One region of the Bacillus sp. Medicinal_06 genome, then DNA from elsewhere that is predicted to be linked to it. Evidence: riboswitches for the same ligand, from Rfam matches in the RefSeq annotation. Region 1 holds a riboswitch; each other region holds the start of a gene.
The links. A riboswitch is a leader RNA that binds a small molecule or an ion and turns the genes downstream of it on or off. The one in region 1 is predicted to bind thiamine pyrophosphate.
Positions count from the first base shown of each region.

Region 2: linked by a shared signal. The riboswitch ahead of tenA (thiaminase II) and the one ahead of tenA (thiaminase II) in region 1 are both predicted to bind thiamine pyrophosphate.
Region 3: linked by a shared signal. The riboswitch ahead of thiT (energy-coupled thiamine transporter ThiT) and the one ahead of tenA (thiaminase II) in region 1 are both predicted to bind thiamine pyrophosphate.
Region 4: linked by a shared signal. The riboswitch ahead of AC1M36_RS21325 (MTH1187 family thiamine-binding protein) and the one ahead of tenA (thiaminase II) in region 1 are both predicted to bind thiamine pyrophosphate.

Region 1 covers NZ_JBWYHD010000001.1:26,471-32,247, forward strand. Annotated here, with positions in the region: gene AC1M36_RS00140 (alpha/beta hydrolase) at 1-1,431, opposite strand, end outside; gene tenA (thiaminase II) at 1,755-2,444, opposite strand; TPP riboswitch at 2,625-2,731, opposite strand; gene AC1M36_RS00150 (MBL fold metallo-hydrolase) at 2,834-3,556, opposite strand; gene AC1M36_RS00155 (homoserine dehydrogenase) at 3,714-4,739, opposite strand; gene AC1M36_RS00160 (esterase/lipase family protein) at 4,875-5,777, opposite strand, start outside.
Region 2 covers NZ_JBWYHD010000004.1:2,065-7,841, reverse strand. Annotated here, with positions in the region: gene AC1M36_RS10310 (ABC transporter substrate-binding protein) at 1-571, opposite strand, end outside; gene AC1M36_RS10305 (ABC transporter permease) at 568-1,320, opposite strand; gene AC1M36_RS10300 (ABC transporter ATP-binding protein) at 1,317-2,066, opposite strand; gene tenA (thiaminase II) at 2,035-2,730, opposite strand; TPP riboswitch at 2,815-2,917, opposite strand; TPP riboswitch at 2,979-3,090, opposite strand; gene AC1M36_RS10290 (SH3 domain-containing protein) at 3,645-4,718, shown strand; gene AC1M36_RS10285 (hypothetical protein) at 4,725-5,057, shown strand; gene AC1M36_RS10280 (DUF3965 domain-containing protein) at 5,148-5,777, opposite strand, start outside.
Region 3 covers NZ_JBWYHD010000002.1:57,117-62,893, reverse strand. Annotated here, with positions in the region: gene AC1M36_RS03950 (PspA/IM30 family protein) at 1-356, opposite strand, end outside; gene AC1M36_RS03945 (lipoprotein BA_5634 family protein) at 768-1,343, shown strand; gene AC1M36_RS03940 (FeoB-associated Cys-rich membrane protein) at 1,382-1,549, opposite strand; gene feoB (ferrous iron transport protein B) at 1,566-3,554, opposite strand; gene AC1M36_RS03930 (FeoA family protein) at 3,551-3,778, opposite strand; TPP riboswitch at 3,978-4,079, shown strand; gene thiT (energy-coupled thiamine transporter ThiT) at 4,175-4,840, shown strand; gene AC1M36_RS03920 (class D sortase) at 4,933-5,553, opposite strand; gene AC1M36_RS03915 (PspC-like choline-binding domain-containing protein) at 5,722-5,777, opposite strand, start outside.
Region 4 covers NZ_JBWYHD010000010.1:16,107-21,883, forward strand. Annotated here, with positions in the region: gene AC1M36_RS21305 (ABC-F family ATP-binding cassette domain-containing protein) at 1-39, opposite strand, end outside; gene AC1M36_RS21310 (ABC transporter ATP-binding protein) at 508-1,257, opposite strand; gene AC1M36_RS21315 (ABC transporter substrate-binding protein) at 1,254-2,252, opposite strand; gene AC1M36_RS21320 (ABC transporter permease) at 2,249-3,025, opposite strand; gene AC1M36_RS21325 (MTH1187 family thiamine-binding protein) at 2,997-3,317, opposite strand; TPP riboswitch at 3,421-3,522, opposite strand; gene AC1M36_RS21330 (cytochrome-c oxidase) at 3,654-4,034, shown strand; gene AC1M36_RS21335 (anaerobic C4-dicarboxylate transporter) at 4,270-5,583, shown strand; gene ilvA (threonine ammonia-lyase) at 5,652-5,777, opposite strand, start outside.

The DNA.
Region 1 (5,777 bases):
TCCTTCTGTAAAGAAGTGATTTAACTTTGGATAAAGTCGATAATCTACATTATCTCGCTCTTTTAATTGTTCTTTCCAAAGAGGAATTTCGATTTTTGATTGAACTTGATAGTCTCTTTCTCCTTGAATAATAAGAAGCGGTGTCTTTTGTTCTTTAGACATTTCTGCCGCCTTAATTTTACGGATAGAATCCCAAAATACAGGCGCTCCTAAATAAAAATCTTTTGGAGGGTTTTTTCCAGAAAAATTAGGGTCATTTAATAATTCATATTGCGCTTTATAAAATTTATATTCCTCAGCTGTCATTCTGCCGATAGAATACAAGTAATCAAATTGATCTAAAACAACATCCTGGAATGTACGAGCTGGTCCTCCCATCACAATTGCCCCAGCAATATTTTGATTTTGGTCTTTTTCGATCATTTTCGGAACCATCATTCCGCCTTGACTATGGCCGAGAACATAAATTTGATTCTTGTCTATCATAGGATTATTTTGAAGAAAACGAGTCGCAAAAAGTGCATCATCTGTTGTTTCTTTATCAACTGTATAAAACGGACTAAATTGTGTTTTCAATCCATGTTCATATGTTCGTTTATTATAGCGAAGAACAGCAATTCCTTTCGAAGCAAGACCTTCAGCTAAATCGCGAAACGGTTTTAAAGCAAACGCAGTTTCATCTCGATCGCTTGCTCCAGATCCTTGCACAAGAATAACCGCTGGGAAAGGCCCCTCTCCCTTTGGAACAGACAGTGCTCCTGGTAATGGGAACGCGCCACTTCCGACTACTACTTCTTCTTCAGTAAACGAATCAGGATTACTATATGCCGGGCGCTGTGCAACAGAGTCGGATGACATACTAAGCTGGAAATCGTCTATTTTTCCAGATGGATCTAATCTAAACATGAAAGGTACAGTGAATTTTTCAAATACTAATCCAATTTCAATGTTTGTATGAACGGAATTCGTCTCTTTTTGCTTTACCTCTCCAATTCCAATAAAAGAACCTGCTTGTAACTGCAGGGGAAGTTCCTTCCAATAACTCTCCAGCCACTTTTCAGATATTATCTTCTGTAAAGGTCGAGAAGTTAAATCAAATGCAGATTTATAATTTTCAGTATGCATATAACGGATAAATGTAAGAGTAGTAGATATAACAGGATTTTCATCATCAGCATTGTTTATTTCTTTTATATTTGTGTTTGTTTCTTTGGATGTTGAGGTAAATTGATGGTTGAATGGATTATTATATGTATAAGGATAAAAACTTATTTTCAATGCATCTGTATTTCCCCTCTCATACAGACTTGGAGAAATTGCAAAATTTTTAGGTTGAATGGATTCTGCTGCGTATGAAACTGAGGGAATGCTTATTGCACAAATTGTACTAACGAGTAAAATCTTATTCGTTATTCGTTTTCTCGTTTTCATATTTATTGACTCCTTTCAAAGTTAAATTCTTTTAATACAACATTCCAAGCATTGTAAGGAAAATAAAAAACATCAAAGAGATTAATAAATTTCTTTACGCCCTCTAACAAAGAATGTGATATTATAAACAAACTTCAATAAAAACTACCTTCTTCCTCCTTTTTATTATGTAATTTTTTAATAATATATGAGCATCTAATTAGTGAAGTTGATTCTTCTAAAAACAGAGAAATAGAAATATTATTTTCGTACAAAAAAATGACTAAACTAAGTTAGTCATTTTCTATACTTTTTACACGCGTGATAAGAGACATATTTGTTTCTTATAAACTTATATCTTCTACTTGTTTTTCTACTGGCCATTTTTCTAATGTGTAAGCCATCTCCCAAAATGAATATTCATATTGACTACTAATGACAAAATGCTGTTTCATGCGCTTACGATCAGTTTCTGTTACTGTTTCTGCAATGGCATCTAATCTGGCAATTTGCTCTTCTACTAAAGTACGGAACCAGTCAGAACCATATGCAGAAATCCACTCTTGGTAAATGGGTTCTTCCGGTTTACATTCCTTAAGTCGCTCACCAATTTCATAATAAAGCCAATAGCACGGCAAAATCGCTGCGATAACATCCCCAATATGTCCCTCGTATGCAGCGCGATACATATGTGATGTATACGCATAAGCCGTCGGTGCAGGAATGAACGATTCTTTTTCTTTTTCCGTAATTCCTAATTTTTTCGCAAAATTCTCATGCAGCGATAATTCAGCTTGGTATGTATTTTGTGCATGGTGCGCCATACGAGCTGTCGTTTCTAATTCAATCGCTTTTGCTGCTCCTAACGATTGGACTCTTGCAAAATGACTTAAATAATATGAATCTTGCAGAACGTAATAGCGAAAACTAGCTAAATCTAATGTTCCGTTCCCTAGTTTTGTCACAAATGGATGATTAAAACTTGCTTCCCAAATCGGATTAACTTCTTTACGTAATAACTGTGAAAATAACATGATAGACCCTCCAATAAACGTTTTAATAATAAAAAAATGAAACAAGTTTCTTAACGAATTGCTCGTTAGCTACTAGATTACTGAGACTCACTTCAAGTAGGTGCGCAAAATAAAAAAGCTTTCTTTACACACACGTAAAGAAAGCGGACTGGACATTATCAATATTTAAAAAAATATCATATTCTGTCACTTCCACTTCCCTACGCTGGTATTACCCAGATCAGGTCCTAAGGGTTTCAAAGATATTTTTTGATCTCAGCCTTTAAAAGGCCCCCCTAGTGGATAAATATATATAACTATTTAACTTTGATATTAATCATAACATATTCTAGAATACTATCAAATATTATTTGTAAATTCAATATCGCTAACATATAGGCACGAAAATGTTAGCAATCCTCTTCTACTAATCTCGCTATTTGCTCCTTCACATTCAAATTACAAACACCACCGTGATAACAAATCACCGTCTCAATATCAAATTCTAAAAATCTTCTAAGCGATTTTGTAGCTGTATCCATGTCTGGCGTTGTATGCGGAACAGGTCCTTTTAAGTTTCCACCAACGCATACTATCGCGTCGCCCGCAATTAATGTTTTATATTTTTCACTATATAAACTAATATGTCCCGGAGTATGCCCTGGTGTATGAATCACTTCAATGCCTCCGAAAAATGGTAGTCTTTCTCCGTCTTCTAATGTCCGATTTACTTTTGCCGTCGGAGGATTTTCATATAGAAATTGCATAACTTCTGGAAGTGCATCCCATTTGTCTTTACTCATTTTACTTGGATCCGTTTTCATTAAATGCACTTGTCCTTCAATATATGGCTTGTCTAATTCATGTGCGTATACTTCAATAGAATGGCCTGCCTTCTGCTGTATTTCAGGAAGACTTCCAATATGGTCTATATCTTGATGGGTTAAAATAACTGCTTGTAATTGTTCAAAAGGGACACCAATACCAATCATTGCATCACGAATCCCTTCTAATTGGCCTGGCATACCAGTATCGATTAATATAGCTTCTTTTTCATCCCAAAGTAACGTGGGATTTAATTCGAATTCTTGAATTTTTAATTTTAACACCGCTAAACCGTTTTCTATTTTCATATTACACGTCTCCCTCGATACATAAATTAGTGAAGGTATTTCACTTACTAAAATGTATCACGTTAAGGATATTTAATCAAACACTAAATTTATAATCATAACACAAAAATATTTATTTGTCAAATTTCTTTATTTGATCTACAACCAGAATTTTTCATCACACATCTTTCCGATACAAATTAATTAAATCTTTCAGAGCTGCCGCTGCTGCTGCTCTTGGGTTCGAGGCTCCCCCGATTGAAGTAACTCTTCCCATCGTATCAGTATGAAAAGTGATTCCTTTTTCCGTTCCATTTACATGAGCTAAAGGATGCTCTTTCCCTATTTCACGCGGACATACTTCAAGTTTAGGGTTCCCTGAATGGTCTCTATATGCCGCTCCAATTAGTTTTAGAGATTTACCTTGTGCTTTTGCTTTCTCTATATCTTGTTTCGTAATACCCTCTATCCCATTTACATTTACGTAATCAAGAGAGTATTCTGACTGAAATAAACTGTTCGCTAACAATAATAGTTTACAGGCACTGTCCATTCCACTTACGTCTAATGATGGGTTTGTTTCAGCGATTCCTTTTTGCTGCGCTTGATGCAGTGCTTCCTCAAATGTTACATCTTTTTCGTACATCTTTGTAAGAATATAATTTGTTGTTCCATTTAAAATACCTTCTATACTTTCAATTTGGCACCCTGCTAAACTAAATTGTCCAATATCTAATGTAGGGAGCGCAGCTGCAGTTGCACCACTATAACGAATACGTACGTTAGCTTTCGTTGCTTTTTGCTTTATTTCTTTCCATGCGCTAACGAGTGCACCTTTTGAAATAGCGACTACATCCATATGATTTTCAATCGCTGTTTCAATATATGTTCTTCCAGGTTCACCTGTTTGAAGATTAGTTGGTGTTGATTCTATTAATACATGACCAAAAGGCATTTTTTCACTTTTATCGAGTGGATAGTTTTTGAGATATCTCTCCAATGCATTAGAACCTGTACCATAAGTTAATAATTCTTTAATATGTAAACCTTTGGCGCTAAAGAGATTGACTGTACTTCCCATAACTCCAGTAAGGACAAGTTCGATACCGTACATCTCATTTATATATAAAGCTTTCTCAAATACCAATCTTACAAACTCTTTTCCAACAGTTCCATATCCAGATATTACTATGTTAACTCTCACATCATCACCTCAAACTATTGTGCTATTTTAATGTTAACTCCATTATACTCCGAAAATATGATGTGATTCACGAAAGAAAACTCCCTCAAAAAAATTTGAAGGAGCTGCTACATTTCAATATAAATATGAAGCCAGTTATTTCGGTAAATTGGATAGCTTTTCAGCAATCTTTCGGTAAAAAGCATTAATATCAGAGAACCCTAAGGAATCCGAGACACTTAATCCAACCATATCGAGGTGATCCCAGTTTTGTTTTGTCTCAATATGATTCCATTTCCCAAGTTCTGGCGCACTACTATTATTTATAACCACATCAGTTGATGGTCCTACCATAGAGTTTGTATTTACTACTCCGTCATTTTCCCACCAGGATGAATCAATGAATGTACGATTCTGTTCGTATCTTGCATATGACCCTAAGAAAATTGCATTTCCCATCAGTGCCTTATTCATGGTGATGTGCGGTAAATGAATTCCCGTTATAGGTGCTACTTGTGTTGCATGTCCACTGTAAGAAAAATAATATACATCTGGTTGCGCTTTTACCCAAGTGTTCAATTCCTTTGCTCCATCTGTACTTAAATCCCATTGGCTTATATCTTTTGTATCCTTCAAAATGGAACTATTTAAGACACGGTTTGAATATTGATAAAATGATTCCCCAGCTCTTTTTTTAATTCCCCATTGATCCAATTTAAAATCGTATAGTGATAGATTGTTATTTTCTCCAACTCCAGCAGTTGCGACGAGTAATTGCTTTACAGCTGGCAAGAGTAAACTTCCATCTGCAAGGGTTGTCCCATTGTGAGGAGTGGCTAATGTCGTTACACTATGAACGTATGATTTTCCTCCCTGAAACAACGGAGACATTTTCACATCAGCATGTTGTTTTACATATTCTCTCTCTTCTTGATTCCCTTCTTTTAACAATTGGACTAGCGTACGTATTGTTTGTCCTCCCATACTATGTCCTACTAAATGAAGCTTATTTGTCTCACTCCAATTTTGAACAAACCCTGTATATGTTCTTCCATATCG
Region 2 (5,777 bases), on a different contig from region 1:
AAGCACCTGTGACAGCATCTACCTTTTTCGTAATTAACGCCGGCACCAAATCAAATCCAACATCTACTACTTTCACAGCACTAGGATTTCCACCAGCTTCTTTTACCATCGTTTTTAAATATGCCTCACTTAAAGGTGTTCCAGAATAACCAACTGTTTTACCTTCTAAGTCTTTTGGTGATTTAATACCTGCTGATTTTAACGATACAACATGATTTAGTGGTGAACGGACCACAGCTCCAATTGATTTCACTGGAATTTGTTCATTTGCTCTTGCGATGACAACATCTGGCTGATAGTATAGACCAACTGTTACTTTTCCTGCTGCCGCTAACGTTAATGGATCGGTTGGATTAGATGGGAATTTAATATTCACCTTTACTCCTTCTTCTTTAAAGTAGCCCTTTTCAATCGCTGCATAGATAAAACTATGAACCGCGTTTGGATACCAATCGAGCATCACTGTAATTTCTTTCTCTTTCTTTTGCTTCTCTAATACTGAATTGCTAGAACATCCTGCAATCATTACAACTAATAATGTAAACACAAAGATGCGCTTGAATAATTTCATGAATGTTTCCTCCAACTAATGAATTTCTTTTCTAATATCGAAACGAGTAATACAAAGAAAATAGCTAGTAATGATAACAGTACAATCGGTGCAAATACGCCTGCCCCATCTAACTGCGTCATCATTCGTTTACTAAAGTATCCTAAACCCGCTTGTGCACCAAGCCACTCGCCAATCGCTGCTCCAATTACACTAAGCGGAACAGCTATTTTTAAAGCAGAGAAAAAGTACGGAAGTGCAGATGGCAATTTTAACTTTAGAAAAATATCTTTTTTCGTTGCACCATATGTAACTAAAAGCTCCTCCCATTCCTTTTTCGTACTGCGTAACCCATCATACGTATTTACGGCAATTGGGAAAAATGTAATCAAAACGGTCACAACTACTTTGCTCCAAATTGAATATCCAAACCATAAAACAAACAATGGTGCTAGCGCTGTAATTGGAATCGTTTGTGATGCAACTAGTAACGGATAAAATGCTCTTTCTATCCATGTGCTAGCATTCATTAACATCGCGAGCCCCACACCAAGTACAATGGAAATAACAACTCCTATCAAAACCACGTATAACGTTGCCGGCAAATGAACTGTAAGCAATATATCTTGCAACGCCCACATTTTCGCTAGAATTGCAGTAGGAGATGGCAATATGTACATCTCGTCAACAATTCTAGCTCCCACCTCCCAAGCTATGAGCAGTATGCTACTTAAAATCAGTGCAGGTAATAACTCTGTCACACGCTTCATACGAGCACCTGCCTTTGCAGCATACTAAGTAATTCATCTTTTAAAGCTAATATCTCAGGTTTATGCAAATCTTTTCTTGAGCGATCTATTCCAAGTGGTACAATACGCTCCGTCAAAGTGGTAATAGGCTGCTCGGTCACAACTAAAATTCGATTGGAAAGAAAAAGCGCTTCCTCCACATCATGTGTGATAAATAAAATTGTTTTTTGCCACTGTTTCCATTGTTCAAACAACCATTCTTGCAACGTTGCTTTCGTTAAAGCATCTAATGCGCTAAAAGGTTCATCTAACAACAAAACGTCCCCGCCTGTTAATAAGGTTCGAATAAAGGATACTCGTTGCCGCATACCACCTGATAAATCTTTCGGATATTTGTTCTCGTATCCTTGTAAACCAAATTGTTCTAACAGCTCTTTTGCTTTTACATGTGCTTCTTTTTTCTTTATCCCCTGGCACTCTAACGGCAATGCTGCATTTTCAATAATCGTTCTCCACGGCAGAAGCATATCTTTTTGTGGCATATACCCTACAGGATGACTCGTTGTTTCTGTCAGTTGAATATTTCCAGCCGTAGGTTCTTCTAATCCTGTAATTAAACGAAACAATGTACTTTTGCCACAGCCACTCGGCCCAATAATGCTAACAAACTCTTTTTCTTGCACGGAAGCATCTAGACCGTTTATGATTGGCTTTTCATCATAATGAAAGGAAACATTATGAAATTGTAGTATGCTCTTGCTCCTCAAAACCCCACATCTCCTTACGATACGCCATATCCCAGAATAAATACTCAAATCGGCTAGAATATAAGAAAATCTCTTCTAATCTAGCTAGCTCTTGTTCAGATTTCCCTTCAGCTAGTTCATTTAATAAATCCATTAGCCAAATGCAAAGACTTCCATACTCTTCTGAGCTATATCCTTGAATCCACTCTCCGAAGAACTCATGATCCCTCGCTCCTGGAATATCATTTAAACGCTTTCCAATTTCCCAATAACTCCACATACATGGAAGAAGAGCCGCAATTAACTCTGCAAGCGTGCCATTTTGAGATACTGACATCATATAGTTTGTATACGCTAAATTTTTAGCAGATGGCTTTGCTTCCTCCATCTCTTGTATAGAAATACCAAGACGTTTTGCATACTGTTTATGAATCGTCATTTCTCCATTTAAAATACCATCTATTTGTTCTGCAAATTTCCCCATCACATATGGATTCGTTGCCTTTACAACTCCAATTGCATAAACCTTCGCATAGTCTAGCAAATATAAATAATCTTGTACGATGTAATATTGGAATTTGTCTTTTTCTAACGTGCCATCCCCCATTCCAGTTACAAATGGATGGTTATGACTTTTCTCCCAAACAGGCTGCACAGTTTCAAATAACCTCTCACAAAATTTCATTTATATTTCCCCTTCCTTTATATCTATTTATTAAAATAAAAAACCACTTCTATATAAGAAGTGGTTCAGCAAATAAAAATACATTTATTCGTTGCTCCACTTCCCTTCGCTAGTATTACCTAGATCAGGTCCGTAAGGGTTAAGGATTATTCCTCTCTCAGCATGCAAAGCACCCCTAGTGGTTTTCACTATTAAATTGGCAAATAAAAAAGCCCCGTTTCTTTACGCAAAGAAACGGGGACCTAATGTTCATGTCCGAATTGCTTCCCTACGCTAGCATAATCTAGATCAGGTAGTAAAAGGATAAAAGACTTTCGGTCTTACTCTCAGCTGGCAACACCAGCTCTCCTAGCACAATATGAAATTACCATAGTCAGTATAACATTGTCATGTGTTATCAGCAACTGTTTTAAATTAGCATGGCACTTAAAAAGGATCTGGTCGCTTCTATGCATAGGCGGATTCTCTTCCCCACCTAAAAACGTTCTTCTTCCATTTTTTCAATTTGTATTTCTATATTTATTCTGAAAATACTATATAACTCCATTTTGATTTTTCGACATATGAGCTACGGCTATGAAAGCAAAAACAATTCTCCATTTATCCCCACTTTTTGTTTTCACACGGCATGGGGCAGAAAAAGGCCCTGACCGCTTCTATCCATGGACGGATCCTCTCTCCCACTCAAAAAGAAAGGTTTTATGTCGATTTTTTAACTGATATTTATATAATTATCTTTTATCCAAACTCTAATGATTGTTTATCTGTTATTCTTGTAATATATTTCGATTCCATTAAAAAGTCGTTATTTTTTTCACATATCATATTACAGTTATGTGAACAATGCACAAAATATTATATCTTTATACTATAATAAAAAATATATTAATACATCGATGGGGGGCTAATATTAGATGAAACAGAAAGCTACAGCTTTAACGGCAACTACTGTCGCAGTCACATCTCTACTTCCATCCATAAATCAAGTAGACACACGTACTGCAGCAGCCCAAGAATTGCCTACACAAAACATTCAACATATAAAACCAGGCCCAGAAATATTATATTTGAATAATAGGATAAATACAAGAGATAAAACTAACTCCTTAAAAAAAACAAATATTGCGTTTACTAAATATACTGAACGGAACAATAGTTATATCGTAAATGCCAATGTGTTAAATATTCGTTCTAAACCAAATATCAAATCCTCTATTATTGATAGATTATCCAATGGTAAATTCATCTCCGTCCAAGAAACAAAAGGGGATTGGTATAAAGTCTCACATAATGGGCAACAAGGATATGTAAAAAAAGAATTTGTATCTCATACATCAGAAGCATTAGTAAAAGGGGTTACAATACAAAATGAATCTTCCTTTTACGTTGCTACACCTACCTTAAAAGTCCGCCGTGGAGCTGGAACAGATACTGCTGTAATTGGGGCTTTACAAAACGGAACACAAGTCACTGTTATAGAAACAGTTGGTACCTGGTACAAAGTTCGCTTCGGAACATCTTACGGATTTGTAGCAAAGCATTATATTATTCAAAAACAACCACAAACGAGACAAGCCGCTCCTTCTATTCCTGCTGTTTTTAAATTCCCTACTCAAGGAACGATTAGTTCTACATTTGATATGCGCTGGGAACAAATGCATTATGGTATAGATATTTCCGCACCAGGTAATGTTTCAATTCATGCAGCTGCTGCAGGTAAAGTTATAAAGTCTTATTACTCTGCTAGCTATGGAAATGTCGTATTTGTAGCACATCATATTCGAGGTAAACTATATACAACCGTTTACGCTCATATGAAAGACCGTTCAGTACAAGTTGGTGATCAAGTTCAAACCGGGCAATTATTAGGATATATGGGAAATACAGGTCATTCATTTGGACAACATCTCCATTTTGAATTACATAATGGTGAATGGAATTTTGAAAAGACAAACGCAGTAAATCCACTGCCTTATTTGGTTCGGTAATATTATATGTCACGTAATATACCATTAATAATTGAGTATATAGCTTTTCTCGGTTTAATCTGTTGCTTAGTCATTTACAATACGAACCTTGTCTTTTTGGGTATCGTCATCTCATTTGTTGCTATTGAATCATTGATGGAAGCATTCAAAATTCGACTGAAGAAACAAATTTCTCATATATATACTGCATTTATTATTATAAGCGGCTTAATAACAAATATTATTTATAGTGGTTTTCATATGGCTGCTATATTCCCTGTATTTTTTATAGGGGTGCTAACCATCATTTCCCAATATATTTATATTCCTGAACACCGTAAGAACCAACAAGAAGCTTAGAACAGCCTTCTACATTTACGACGAAAAAAGGGGTCTCACTTAAAATGAGACCCCTTTTTTCATCTATACATTATATTGAAAAATTTCTTTTTATCCACACGCATATCGTTCATAAATAAAACTTAAATTATATTTCTTCTCTAAGCCCATTCGTTGTTCATCATCACACCAGTAAAATAAAATATCATGAATCGTTGCATAACGCTTATTCTTTAGAAATTGCTTAATAAATGACGGTAAACAATCGTGTAATTGTATAAATATATAATTCCGCAGGATTTCTTCTTTATGTTCAATTCCTTTACAAACATACATCAACTCTTCACAATAATATGCATGTTGCGGAACTTGAATCATTTCAAAAAATGGTACATATGATAATAGTTTTCCAATGAAGTGCTCGTATCGATTCATAAACTCAAATGACATATGCTCCATCATTTCCTTCATTACATAAAGATAATCATCCACATGAGTAGTTTTTAGCGGATTAAGGCGGTCAGAAATTTGAGCGATTACAGCCCTTTGACATGCAACAACAGAACGACTCGGTCCATAATATGTTAAAAAATCCGTACACTTACGATATTTTTTTAATAAGTCATATATGTATAAGTCATAAACGTATGTATTACAGTATATTGCTAAATTCATCATCTCTTGATCCAATTCTTCTTTGGACAATCGTTTTGCCTGTTTGCAAATATAAAAAAATGTAAG
Region 3 (5,777 bases), on a different contig from region 1:
CGAAGGTTATCAGCAGCTGCTTTATTTTGCTCATAGCTCGCTTTATATTCATTCATCTTTTGCTCTGCATTTTGCTTTTCCTCTAAAGCACGGCGCGCAAGATCAATATTATTCGCTTGAACAGCCATATGTGCTTGTTCTTCACGTTTCTTTACAAGTGCTTCTTGCTCTTCAAATAATAATTTAAACTTTTTCTCAAGCGCGATTTGAGCTGCTACACTCTTCTCAGCTTCTTGTACATCTTGCTGCATATCGCGTAAATATTGATCTGTCATCTTCACTGGATCTTCAGCTTTTTCAATTAGTGCATACACATTTGACATCGTTAAATCTCTTAATCGTTTAAATACAGACATTCATATTCCTCCTATGGATTACCTTATATTTCAAATTTACTTCCGGAAAAACTTTCCTTTACAGTAAGAATATTCATTTCCAAAGCCTACGTGTACATTATATCAAAACTAAGATGTCCTTACATGTTATTTACTAAATATACACCCTATAATCTGACATTGTTATTGCAATATGTACCCAACACCATAACTTTCATCTATATATTCTCTCCTTTCCATGATATTTTCAGCTCTTTTCAATACATTACATAATTGTAATGTTACTGTAAGCTAACTCGATAGTTAGAAAAACGTTATTCTTATAAAATGAAATCAGAAGCGAGATGAAACAAAAAAACAATTTTGCTTCTCTAAATTTAAAAAACAATACATTTGTATTTACTATAACGTATAGAAAAAGGAGACAAGAAAATGAAAAAATTAGTAGGAATCGGGTTAGCAGCAGCAATTTCATTAGGAGCGTTATCAGGTTGTTCTTTATTAGGTGAAAAAGCAAATGGCTTAGTATTATACGGAACGGATCAACAAGTCGAGCAAATAGCAGATAAGAATAAAAAAGATGTAAAAGAAAAAGATGTATATAAAATGAAACTTGCAATATTAGAAGATAAGAAAGTACTTGTAATGGACAAAAAGACTGGTGAAGAACTAGTGAAAAAAGAACTACTTAAGAAAGTAGAAAAAGATGACACAAAAGCAATCGATAAACTACCAGCAGTAACAGCGGATCAAGGTGTATTATTTGCGAAAGAAAAAGTAGAGAATGCGACAATTGATGGAGCGAAATTAAAATATGAGAGTAACACAATCATCGGTGATGGTCGTTCTTATGCAGATATGTTTGCAATTGTTGATGATGCTGCATATGGTAATGTGAAGGGCGAAGAGAAGACTGTAGGTGTACTAAAATTTGATAAAGACCCTAGTAAAGAATTACCTGGAGCAAACGGAGTAGAGGCTTCACAACTTGTAAAAATTAAAAAGTAGGTCATAAAAAAGCTTTGCGAAATTCGCAAAGCTTTTTTCTATTTATTCACGACCTGCTCCATATCGGGACTACAACTCTTTGACTGACATGATTTATTCAAGGAACACGCTGCACATTTCCCTTTTTTACTTCTCTTTACAAAATTGAATAATGTATATCCTGCATAACCAAAAATGACAGCTCCAATTACAATATTGACTATCATTATGATACATCCCCTTCTAGAATCCAAGCATGGATCCGACTTGGTATATAACGAGCGTTAATGCATAAGCAATGATAAGTGGATAAACAACAGAGAAAATCGTCCATTTTATAAACCCTGTTTCACGACGAATCACAGCTACTGTTGCTAAACATGGAACGTATAACAAAATGAAAAACATGAACGCATAGGCTGATAATGCAGTATAGTGCGCCCCCATTACATTTCCAAGCACATCTTCTTTCACTGCATAAATAATCGCCATTGTTGAAACAACAACTTCTTTTGCTAAAAATCCTGTTAAAAGCGATGCTGCCGCTTGCCATGTTCCAAAACCGAGCGGTGCTAAAATTGGTGCCACGAACCCACCAATCATCGCTAAGAAACTATCTCCCATATCTACACCAAATCCAGATGGACCAGCATAGTTGAGTAACCAAATGACAACAGACCCACCAAAAATAAATGTACCAGCTTTACGTACGAAACCTTTTCCTTTTTCCCATGTGCTCAGCCACAATGTTTTTGCTTGTGGCATACGATAAGGCGGAAGCTCAATCACAAAAATAGACTTTTCTTCTTTTAAAACAGTCATAGACATTACCTTTGTAACTAATAGCGCAAGTACAATCCCTGTAATGTATAAAGAGAACACGACAGTCGCTTGGCTATTCGGAAAAAAGACTCCCGCAAATAATGCATACACAGGTAACCGTGCTGAACAAGACATAAATGGTGTTACTAAAACAGTAAGCAGCCTCTCTTTCTCTTGTTCAATTGTTCTTGCTGCCATAATGCCTGGTACGTTACAACCAAAACCGATAATCATTGGAATAAACGCCTTCCCATTTAAACCGAAGAATTCCATAATCCGGTCCATAACAACTGCAATTCGTGCCATATATCCTGAGTCTTCTAGTAATGAAATAAAGAAAAAGAGTGCAAAAATTTGTGGGACGAATACTAATACAGCACCAACACCAGCAATAATCCCCTCTGTAACAAGCGCTTGAATAAAATCAGAGGCACCAATAGTTGTTAAGCCCGCTGTTACCCAATCGGTGAGTTGCCCACCGAAAAATTCATCAAGCATATCCGACAAAGGCGTCCCAATCCACGTAAACGTAACCTGAAAAATAAAAAACATAACTGCTAAAAAGATTGGAAGTCCCAAAACTTTATGTGTAATTAACTGGTCAACTCTTTCCGAAAAAGGAACCTTTCCTTCTTTTTCATGCTGAATGACATTTGTTTTGAACTTTTCAATATACGCTGCACGTGTATTATAAATATGCTGCTCTAATGTACCATCAAGTTCTTCTTCCAGATTAGAGCGAATTGCCACAAGTTCCTTATAAATCGGTAATCTACTCACTTCTTGTTCCACTACTTCATTATTGCTTAAAAATTGAATTGCAAGCCATCTTGGGTGTTCATAATTTTCCTTAGTTAAAAATCCCATAATCTCTGCAATTCCTACATCTATTTTTTCACCATATGAAAGAACGAACGGCTTTTTCTCTTTTTTATCACTCTCATGCAAAGTAGCAAGTAACTCTTCACAGCCTTTCCCGCTTCTCGCAACAACAGGAACGACCGTTACTCCTAATATTTCTGATAATCTTTTTACATCAATAACAATCCCGCGCTGCTTTGCAACATCGATCATATTTAACCCAATTGAAACTGGCTTACCAAATTCCAGCAGTTGCAATGTTAAATGCATATTGCGCTCAAATTGAGAAGAGTCAACAATATTCAGCATATGTTGAAATTCTTCTTTTAATAGAAAGTTTGTAACGACACCTTCATCACGCGAGACAGGATTTAAATCATATACACCTGGTAAATCAATTAATGTCCCTTGCTTATTCTTTAACTTACCAATCTTTTTTTCTACCGTTACCCCGCTCCAGTTTCCCACGTATTCATAGGAACCAGTTAACGCATTAAATAATGATGTTTTTCCTGTGTTCGGATTCCCTAGCAATGCAACCTTATTCACGCTAATTCCACCTTTATCATTTTCGCGTCACAATGACGAATACTAATTAATTGCCCACGGCATTCTAGTGTACATGGTCCCTTGAACATCGCTTTTTGTTTTACACGAAGTTCACTTCCTTCAGAAAGACCAAAAGCAGCTAATCTCCGCTTTAACAACTTATCTAACGCCTGTATATTTTTCACTAGTGCCTTTTCACCTATTTTGATGTCAACTAGACTCATAATCCCCCTCCTCAAAAGAGAATGATAATTATTTTCAGATAAATTATATCATATTGCATGAATCACTCACTATAGCATTCCCCTACCTATTTGTTAACATTTTTGAACAATTCTATTTTCATACTTTTTCCGTTATATAAATACCCATTTGCCATTCTCATCCATTTCAATTACAATGAATCTAACAATCAAAGAATCTCGTTATCACAGGGGGAGCCTCGTTGCTGAGAGGGAATATAATATTCCGACCCTTAGAACCTGTTAGTTAATGCTAACGTAGGAATTGTGCAAACGTCGAAATACATCTACCCCATCATTTTTTATTTACGTATTTCATATCTCCCTATGATACATTATTCTTTTTTTGTGCAACTTGGATTTAGGGGGAATGACAATATGCGTAACACCAATTTACAAGCGATGATTGAATCTGCAATCCTGGCAGCCTTTGCCTTGATCATCGACATTTTACCACTATCAATTAAACTTCCAACAGGCGGTTCTGTTTCATTTGCTATGATTCCTATTTTTATTATCGCTTACCGCTGGGGATTCAAAACGGCTTTCTTAGGAGGCTTGATTTGGGGACTGCTGCAAATTGTAGTCGGAGATGCTTATATTTTAACGCCAGTGCAAGCATTCATTGAGTACTTCGTTGCCTTTGCTTTTGTCGGCTTTGCCGGTTTATTCTATCGTCCCATTCAAAAAGCACTTGGAACATCCAGTCCTAGTAATGAACCATCTAGTCTAGGTAGTCGCAAAGATAAATCTTCACCAAAAAACAATCAGGGGAAAAAAGTGGTCGCTTATATTATCCTTGCTACATTTGTTGGTAGCTTTGCACGTTATTTCTGTCACTTTATTGCCGGTGTTATCTTCTTTGGAAAATACGCACCGCCAGGACAGTCAGCTGTTCTTTATTCATTGATTGTTAACGGTAGTACGATGCTTGCTTCTTTCGCTTTATGTACAGTATTATTACTCCTTCTATTTACAACAGCGCCACGCTTATTCAAAAGTGCAGGTGTATATAATATAAACACAAAAAAGAAGAGTGCTTAAATGGCGCTCTTCTTTTTAATTTAGTGAGTTATATCAATGCTCTATTTCACATTCTCTCATTCTAAATAGCTAAAGACAAAAATACTGTAATCTCATTTTGAATCAGTAGCAATTAATTTTGCCTCAATAATATATCGATCCGGGGCATCGCCTATGTAATCAAATGGATAACAAGTCGTCAATGTTAATGTTGGTGCTTCTTTCTTTACAATAACTGTGCGATCATCAGCATCTGTAATCCATATTTTTTGAATTTCATACGAGTAAATTTTATTATCATATTCCACGATAAGATGATTTTTTTCTTTCAGCTCTCCTAATTCTGTAAATACAGTATCACGATGTCCACTTAATACAGTATGTCCTCCTTGGGGTGGTACTGTTGTCATATCACTAACAAACATACCTACACCTTTTTTCAATGTAGTATTATTCGTCCCCCAGTATACCGAAAATTTCTTTTTGATTTTCGGTATACTTAATATAGCTACTTTCTCTCCTTCTTTGTGTTGGATTTGAGAAGAGGGTACTTGAGAATTTGCATTTGTTTCAGTAGCAGTGTCTTTTGATGTTATCCTTTCAAACTGCTTGACCTCTTCTATCGTTAAATCTTGCGCCGAACTTTTTCCTTTGTACCATTCAAAAGAGTAATAAGCACCAACAAGAATACCAATTATCATGAAGGCAACTCCAATACGATTTAGAAATGTCACCTTTAATCCCTCCATTCCTCATTATTATTTCTCTCCTTATATACCCTTTTTAACACCACTTCTCATGTATTTATAAGATATATCCGAGATGCAAAGATAATTTACAAAGCAAAAAAGCTGCCAAAAGTAGCTATTCAACTACTTTCGGCAGCCTCTTATTCAAAATATTTAAAGCATAACGCCATTATCTTTAAATACATACCAAGTACCATTAATCAAGTGTT
Region 4 (5,777 bases), on a different contig from region 1:
ATACGTATGGGTAAGATTTTCTACTGTTAATACACTCATTTTTGCTCTCTCCTTTTCTTTACCACTAACAAGCCAAATAGAGAGAACAGCAAAATAAAGGTCTTATTTAATTGTGTATACATGAAAAATGGGTAAGGTGAACACACCTTACCCATTACAAATAATTATCGTAAAAAAGGATTAAGGCTCTTTATCTGCTGTCTTCAATTTGGCTTACACTTTAAAAATGGGCAGACTTCTCCCATATCAAGCTAAAACCATTTGAAGAACAGTTGATAAAGTCATCTTATCCTTTCACTCCTTTATAAATCATTATTGTCTTATAATAAGCATATACCATGCTCTTATATTTTATTCGTTATCGATCTTTTTGTTCCTCTTTTTCACTAAAGATTTCTTCATACATTTTCTCCATTGCATAAGGGCTAGTAAATTCTAAAGTTAACGATTTCCACATAAAAAAGCCTCTTAACAATCATTATACCAAAAATTGTTAAGAGGCTTTTATTACTTACGCATATAAGGAGCTAATATCTCTAAAATCTTCGCTTTGTCTTCTTTTAACTCAATGGATGTCAGCATATCCATTGTGCGAGGACGCGGTAAATTCACACGCACTTCACCAATAACCGTCGCTGGTCTTTGCGATAAGATAAATACACGATCAGATAATAGAATTGCTTCATCTAAGTCATGTGTTACCATCACGATTGTTTGCTTCTCTTGATGCCATGAATCTAAAAGCCAACGATGCACTTCCATTTTTGTAAATGCATCGAGTTTACCAAATGGTTCATCAAGTAACATAATCGGTTTTTCACACAAATAAGTACGGAGGAAACTAATGCGCTGACGCATACCACCAGATAATGCATCTGGATAATGATTAGCGTATTCAGCTAAACCAAATTGCTCCAATGCTTCCATACCTTCTGCCAATCGCTCTTTCTTTGCTTTCCCATCAATTTCTAGCGGGAGGACAATATTTTGAAGTGCTGAGCGCCATGGCAGTAGCAAATCTTGCTGCGGCATATAACTTACAATATCCTGTTTTTGAACAAGGGTATCGTTATAAATTACCTCACCACTAGTCGCCTCTTCAACACTTGCAATCAGATTTAACAGCGTGCTTTTCCCGCAACCACTTGGACCTACAAAAGAGACAAATTCCCCTTCTTGTATAGAAGCGCTAATCTTTTCTAATACATTTTTTCCATCAAATGCTTTCACAACATCGTTTATTTGTAATCCGTTCATTTTTCACTTGGAAGGAATTCATTTGTAAATGCATCTTTTACATCAATTTTCTTTTTAATAACTTTGTTATCATGTAAGAAATTCATGTAATTCGTCCAAATTTCTTCCTTCTGTACTCCCCACGCTTTCGCATCATCTTGATACTTCGTACTTAACCATTTTTGGCTCTCTTGAACTAACTCTTTATTAATATCTGGTACATTTTTAATTAAAATATCAGCCGCTTCTTTTGGTTCTTTAATTGCAAAATTATATCCCTCTGCCGTTGCATTCATGAATTTTTTCACAAAGTCTTTATCATTTTTCGTATATTTTTCACTTGTAATAATGACAGGGCTATAGAAATCTAATGCTGGATCTAAATCTTTTATCATGATTGTATTTAATTCTTTTCCTTGGCGTTTCGCTTCAATACCGTCCCAACCATAATAAATCCATTCAAAATCTGCATCTCTACCAATCGATTTAAAGAAGTCTGTTTGTCCAAGAACAATCTTTTCTACTTTACTAAAATCAGCTTGATGTTTATCCATAATGGTTTTTAACGTCGCTTCTTCTGCTGGTGCACCCCAACCGCCATAGCGCTTACCTTCAAAATCTTTTGGAGAAGTAATATTATCTTTTTTCAGCGATGCAAATGCAGATGTATTATGTTGAATAATTGCCCCAATCGAGACAACTGGAATTCCTTCAACACGAGCTGATGTTACATTTTCTTGATAACTTACACCGAAATCTGCTTTTCCTGATGCAATCATTTGCTCTGCTGATACGTTATCACCTGGCTGAATGATTTCTACATCTAACCCTTGCTTTTTATAGTAATCTTTCGTCTTTGCTACGTATAAACCAGTGTGGTTTGTATTCGGAAACCAATCTAACACAACTTTTACTTTCTTTTCTTTATCTGCACTCTCTTCTTTCTTCGCTGCATTACAACCAACCACGCCTACCGTTAGCAGCGCTGCTAGCATCACTTTTAAGCCTTTTTTCATTTTTTGTCGTCCTTTCTGTATATCCATGGTGCTGTTAGTCTTGCCATAAATTCTACGATAAAATACAAGAGTAATGTCACCATTACGATAATTGCTGCAATGCCAAATACACGAGCTGTTAAAAAGGATTTTGTTGCACGCGTAAGCATGACACCTAATCCTTCACTCGCACCAAGCCATTCCCCAATAATCGCTCCCATCACGCTATATGTAACGGCAATTTTCAGCCCAGAGAAAAAGTATGGGAGCACGGCTGGAAATTTTACCTTTTGATAGATTTGCCATTTGGTTGCACGCATTGTTTGTAATAACTTAAGCATGTTTTTATCTACTGTTTGAAAACCTTCTAAAATACTGAGAGCAATCGGAAAGAAACAAACAAGAATAACGACCATCACCTTTGGAAGCATTCCATATCCAAACCAAATAATAAATAAAGGTGCTAGCACGACAATTGGAATGGTTTGTGAGATAACCAGTAACGGGTTAATTAAAATGCGAAATAACGGAATAACATCCATAATAATTGCAATACTTGTTCCAAGTAAAATCGCAAAAAATAAGCCAATGATAACTTCTTGCAGTGTTTGCATTGTATTTGGTAACAATAAATCTTTCATTCCAATCAACTCTTGAACGATTGCAGAAGGTTTCGGTAAAATCCACGGTTCAATTCGAAATAATGAAACAGATCCTTCCCATATAGCAATGAGAAGGATAAGCCAAATCGTTGTAATTGTTATATTAGATCGTTTCTGGTTTTTCATATTCATCACGGTACTTCCAAACTTTCTCATCAATCGTTACACCAGTACTTGGACGATAATGAATTTTAATAGAAGTAATCACTTCTTCTGCTCCAGCATCGACACAAGCCTGTTGCGCACGCTTAATGACATCAAGAAGCACGTCTAATTCTCCTTCCAGCGTTGTTTCCATTGCACCTACTTCGTAACGAACACCAGATTGTTGCACGACTTCAATTGCCTTATCAACAACGGAATATACATCTTTGTTTTTCGCTTGTGGTACAACTGAAAATGAAATGGTAACTTGTTGTGACATACTAAAATCCCCCTTGCAAAATGTTGTATAAAAAAGAAAAGGCTTTCCTGCAAAATTCGCAGGAAAGCCTTGTATGCAAGTTATTATACAATAACATGTGCTTACATCACTTTAAGTAACTCCCTACGCTGGCATTATCCAGATCAGGTTGAGGGTCGATGCTTTCTTACATCCTCTCAGCCAATTGGCTCCCCGGTCTTAATTCGTTTTCATTGTAGCATGATTTATTTTTTCAAACAAACAAATCCACATTTTTTTATAATATGATACTGCTTACAATCTATTGGTCATATATTTTATCATAGCAAAAATACAAGTATATTAAGGGGGGTAAAAATGGGAATTCGTTTCATTCAAATCTCTTCTATTTATTTTGTCATCGGTGTTTGTATGGGATTATTCATGTCAATTTCATCTAATTTCAAATTGACCGCAGTTCATGTGCATGTTTTATTACTAGGATGGACTTCTATGATGATAGCTGGTATTTTATATTATATTTTTAAAGAAGCCGGCACCTCAAAACTTGGTAAATTACATTTTTGGCTCTTAAATATCGGACTACCGATTATGATGATTGCACTTGCCTTTGAAATTTACGGTTACCATGCAGCTATCCCTTTTGTTGCTGGTGGAAGTATTCTTGTTGTTCTTTCCATTATTATCTTTACTATTAATATTTTTGTGCATATAAAAGAAAACAATAGCATTCTTTAAAAGAAAAAAGCAGAAACGAATAAACTCGTTTCTGCTTTTTTCTTTTCCTCTCTTAATATCCTCATTTCACATTTTCTTAAAATAATTTTACTAAATATAATGAATGTTACTTTTTATGTGTTATATAATAAAAAAGGTTTATATAACAGCACTTCATTTGTTTAATTTAATAATTATCACTCAAATTAAATTATTCAAAAATATCTTACCATATGAATTTTGGAGGTATTTTATTATGTTTTGGCTACAATTTCTTACCTTACTAGTCTGCATTTTTATCGGTGCACGCCTTGGTGGAGTCGGCCTAGGAGTAATGGGTGGAGTTGGTATGGCAATCCTCGTTTTTGTCTTCCACTTACAACCTACCGCTCCTCCTATTGACGTTATGCTGATGATTTTAGCAGTCATTACTGCTGCCGGTGCATTGCAAGCTGCGGGCGGAATGGATTACCTTGTCCATCTTGCAGAAAAAGCACTTCGTAAAAATCCAAAGCGCATCACATTCTTCGCACCAATTGTAACTTATTTATTTACATTGTGTGCTGGAACTGGACACGTTGCCTATTCCGTACTTCCTGTTATCGCAGAGGTATCACGCGAATCAGGAATTAGACCGGAACGCCCGATGTCAATTGCCGTTATCGCTTCACAACAAGCAATTACAGCAAGTCCAATCTCTGCTGCAACTGTGGCTCTATTAGCAATGCTAGCTGATTATAAAATTACATTGCTAGATATTTTAAAAGTAAGTATTCCTTCTACTTTTATTGCTTGTATGTTAGCAGCTTTCGTTGCAAGCAAAATGGGCAAAGAGTTAAATAAAGATCCAGAATACTTAAAGCGTTTAAAAGAAGGTATGATTCCTAAACTTGAAGAAAAGAAAGAATTTATCGGTGCGAAAGGTGCCAAATTATCTGTTATTCTTTTCTTATTCGCAACTGTTCTTGTTGTTCTTCTTGGTTCATTCGAAGTACTTCGTCCAGGATGGATGATAGACGGAAAATTAGTTCGTCTTTCTATGCCAAATACAATCGAAATGGTCATGCTTACAATTGCTGCTCTTATTATTATCTTCTGTAAACCAAATGTAGAAAGCATTGTATCTGGAAATGTCTTTAAAGCCGGTGCTACAGCTGTTGTTGCAATTTTCGGTATCGCTTGGATGGGAGACACATTCTTTAACGGAAACTTAAATATGATTCAAGGATCCATTCAACATCTAGTAACAAGTGCACCATGGTTATTCGCTATTGCGTTATTTATCCTATCTATCTTACTGTATAGCCAAGCAGCTACAGTACGTGCTTTAATGCCTCTTGGATTATCACTTGGTATTTCACCAGCACTTCTCATTGCGATGTTCCCTGCCGTAAACGGATATTTCTTCATTCCAAACTATGGAACAATTGTCGCTGCGATTAACTTTGACCGTACAGGAACAACACGCATTGGTAAATATGTATTAAATCATAGCTTTATGATTCCTGGTCTTGTCGCAACGTTTGCTTCGATTGGAATTGGGATGCTACTTATTTCAATTATGTTTTAACATAGAAAAGCACAAACTTATTCTGAATAAAGTTTGTGCTTTTTCATTTCATCAAACGTAGAAATTGTTCATTCAACAATTTCTACGTTATATCCTTTCTTTTCTATCCCACTCAATACTTCTTCAATATGGTTTTTATCTTTTGTCTCTAATGACAAATGGAGCTGTGCATATCCTGGAAACACTTTTGTTCC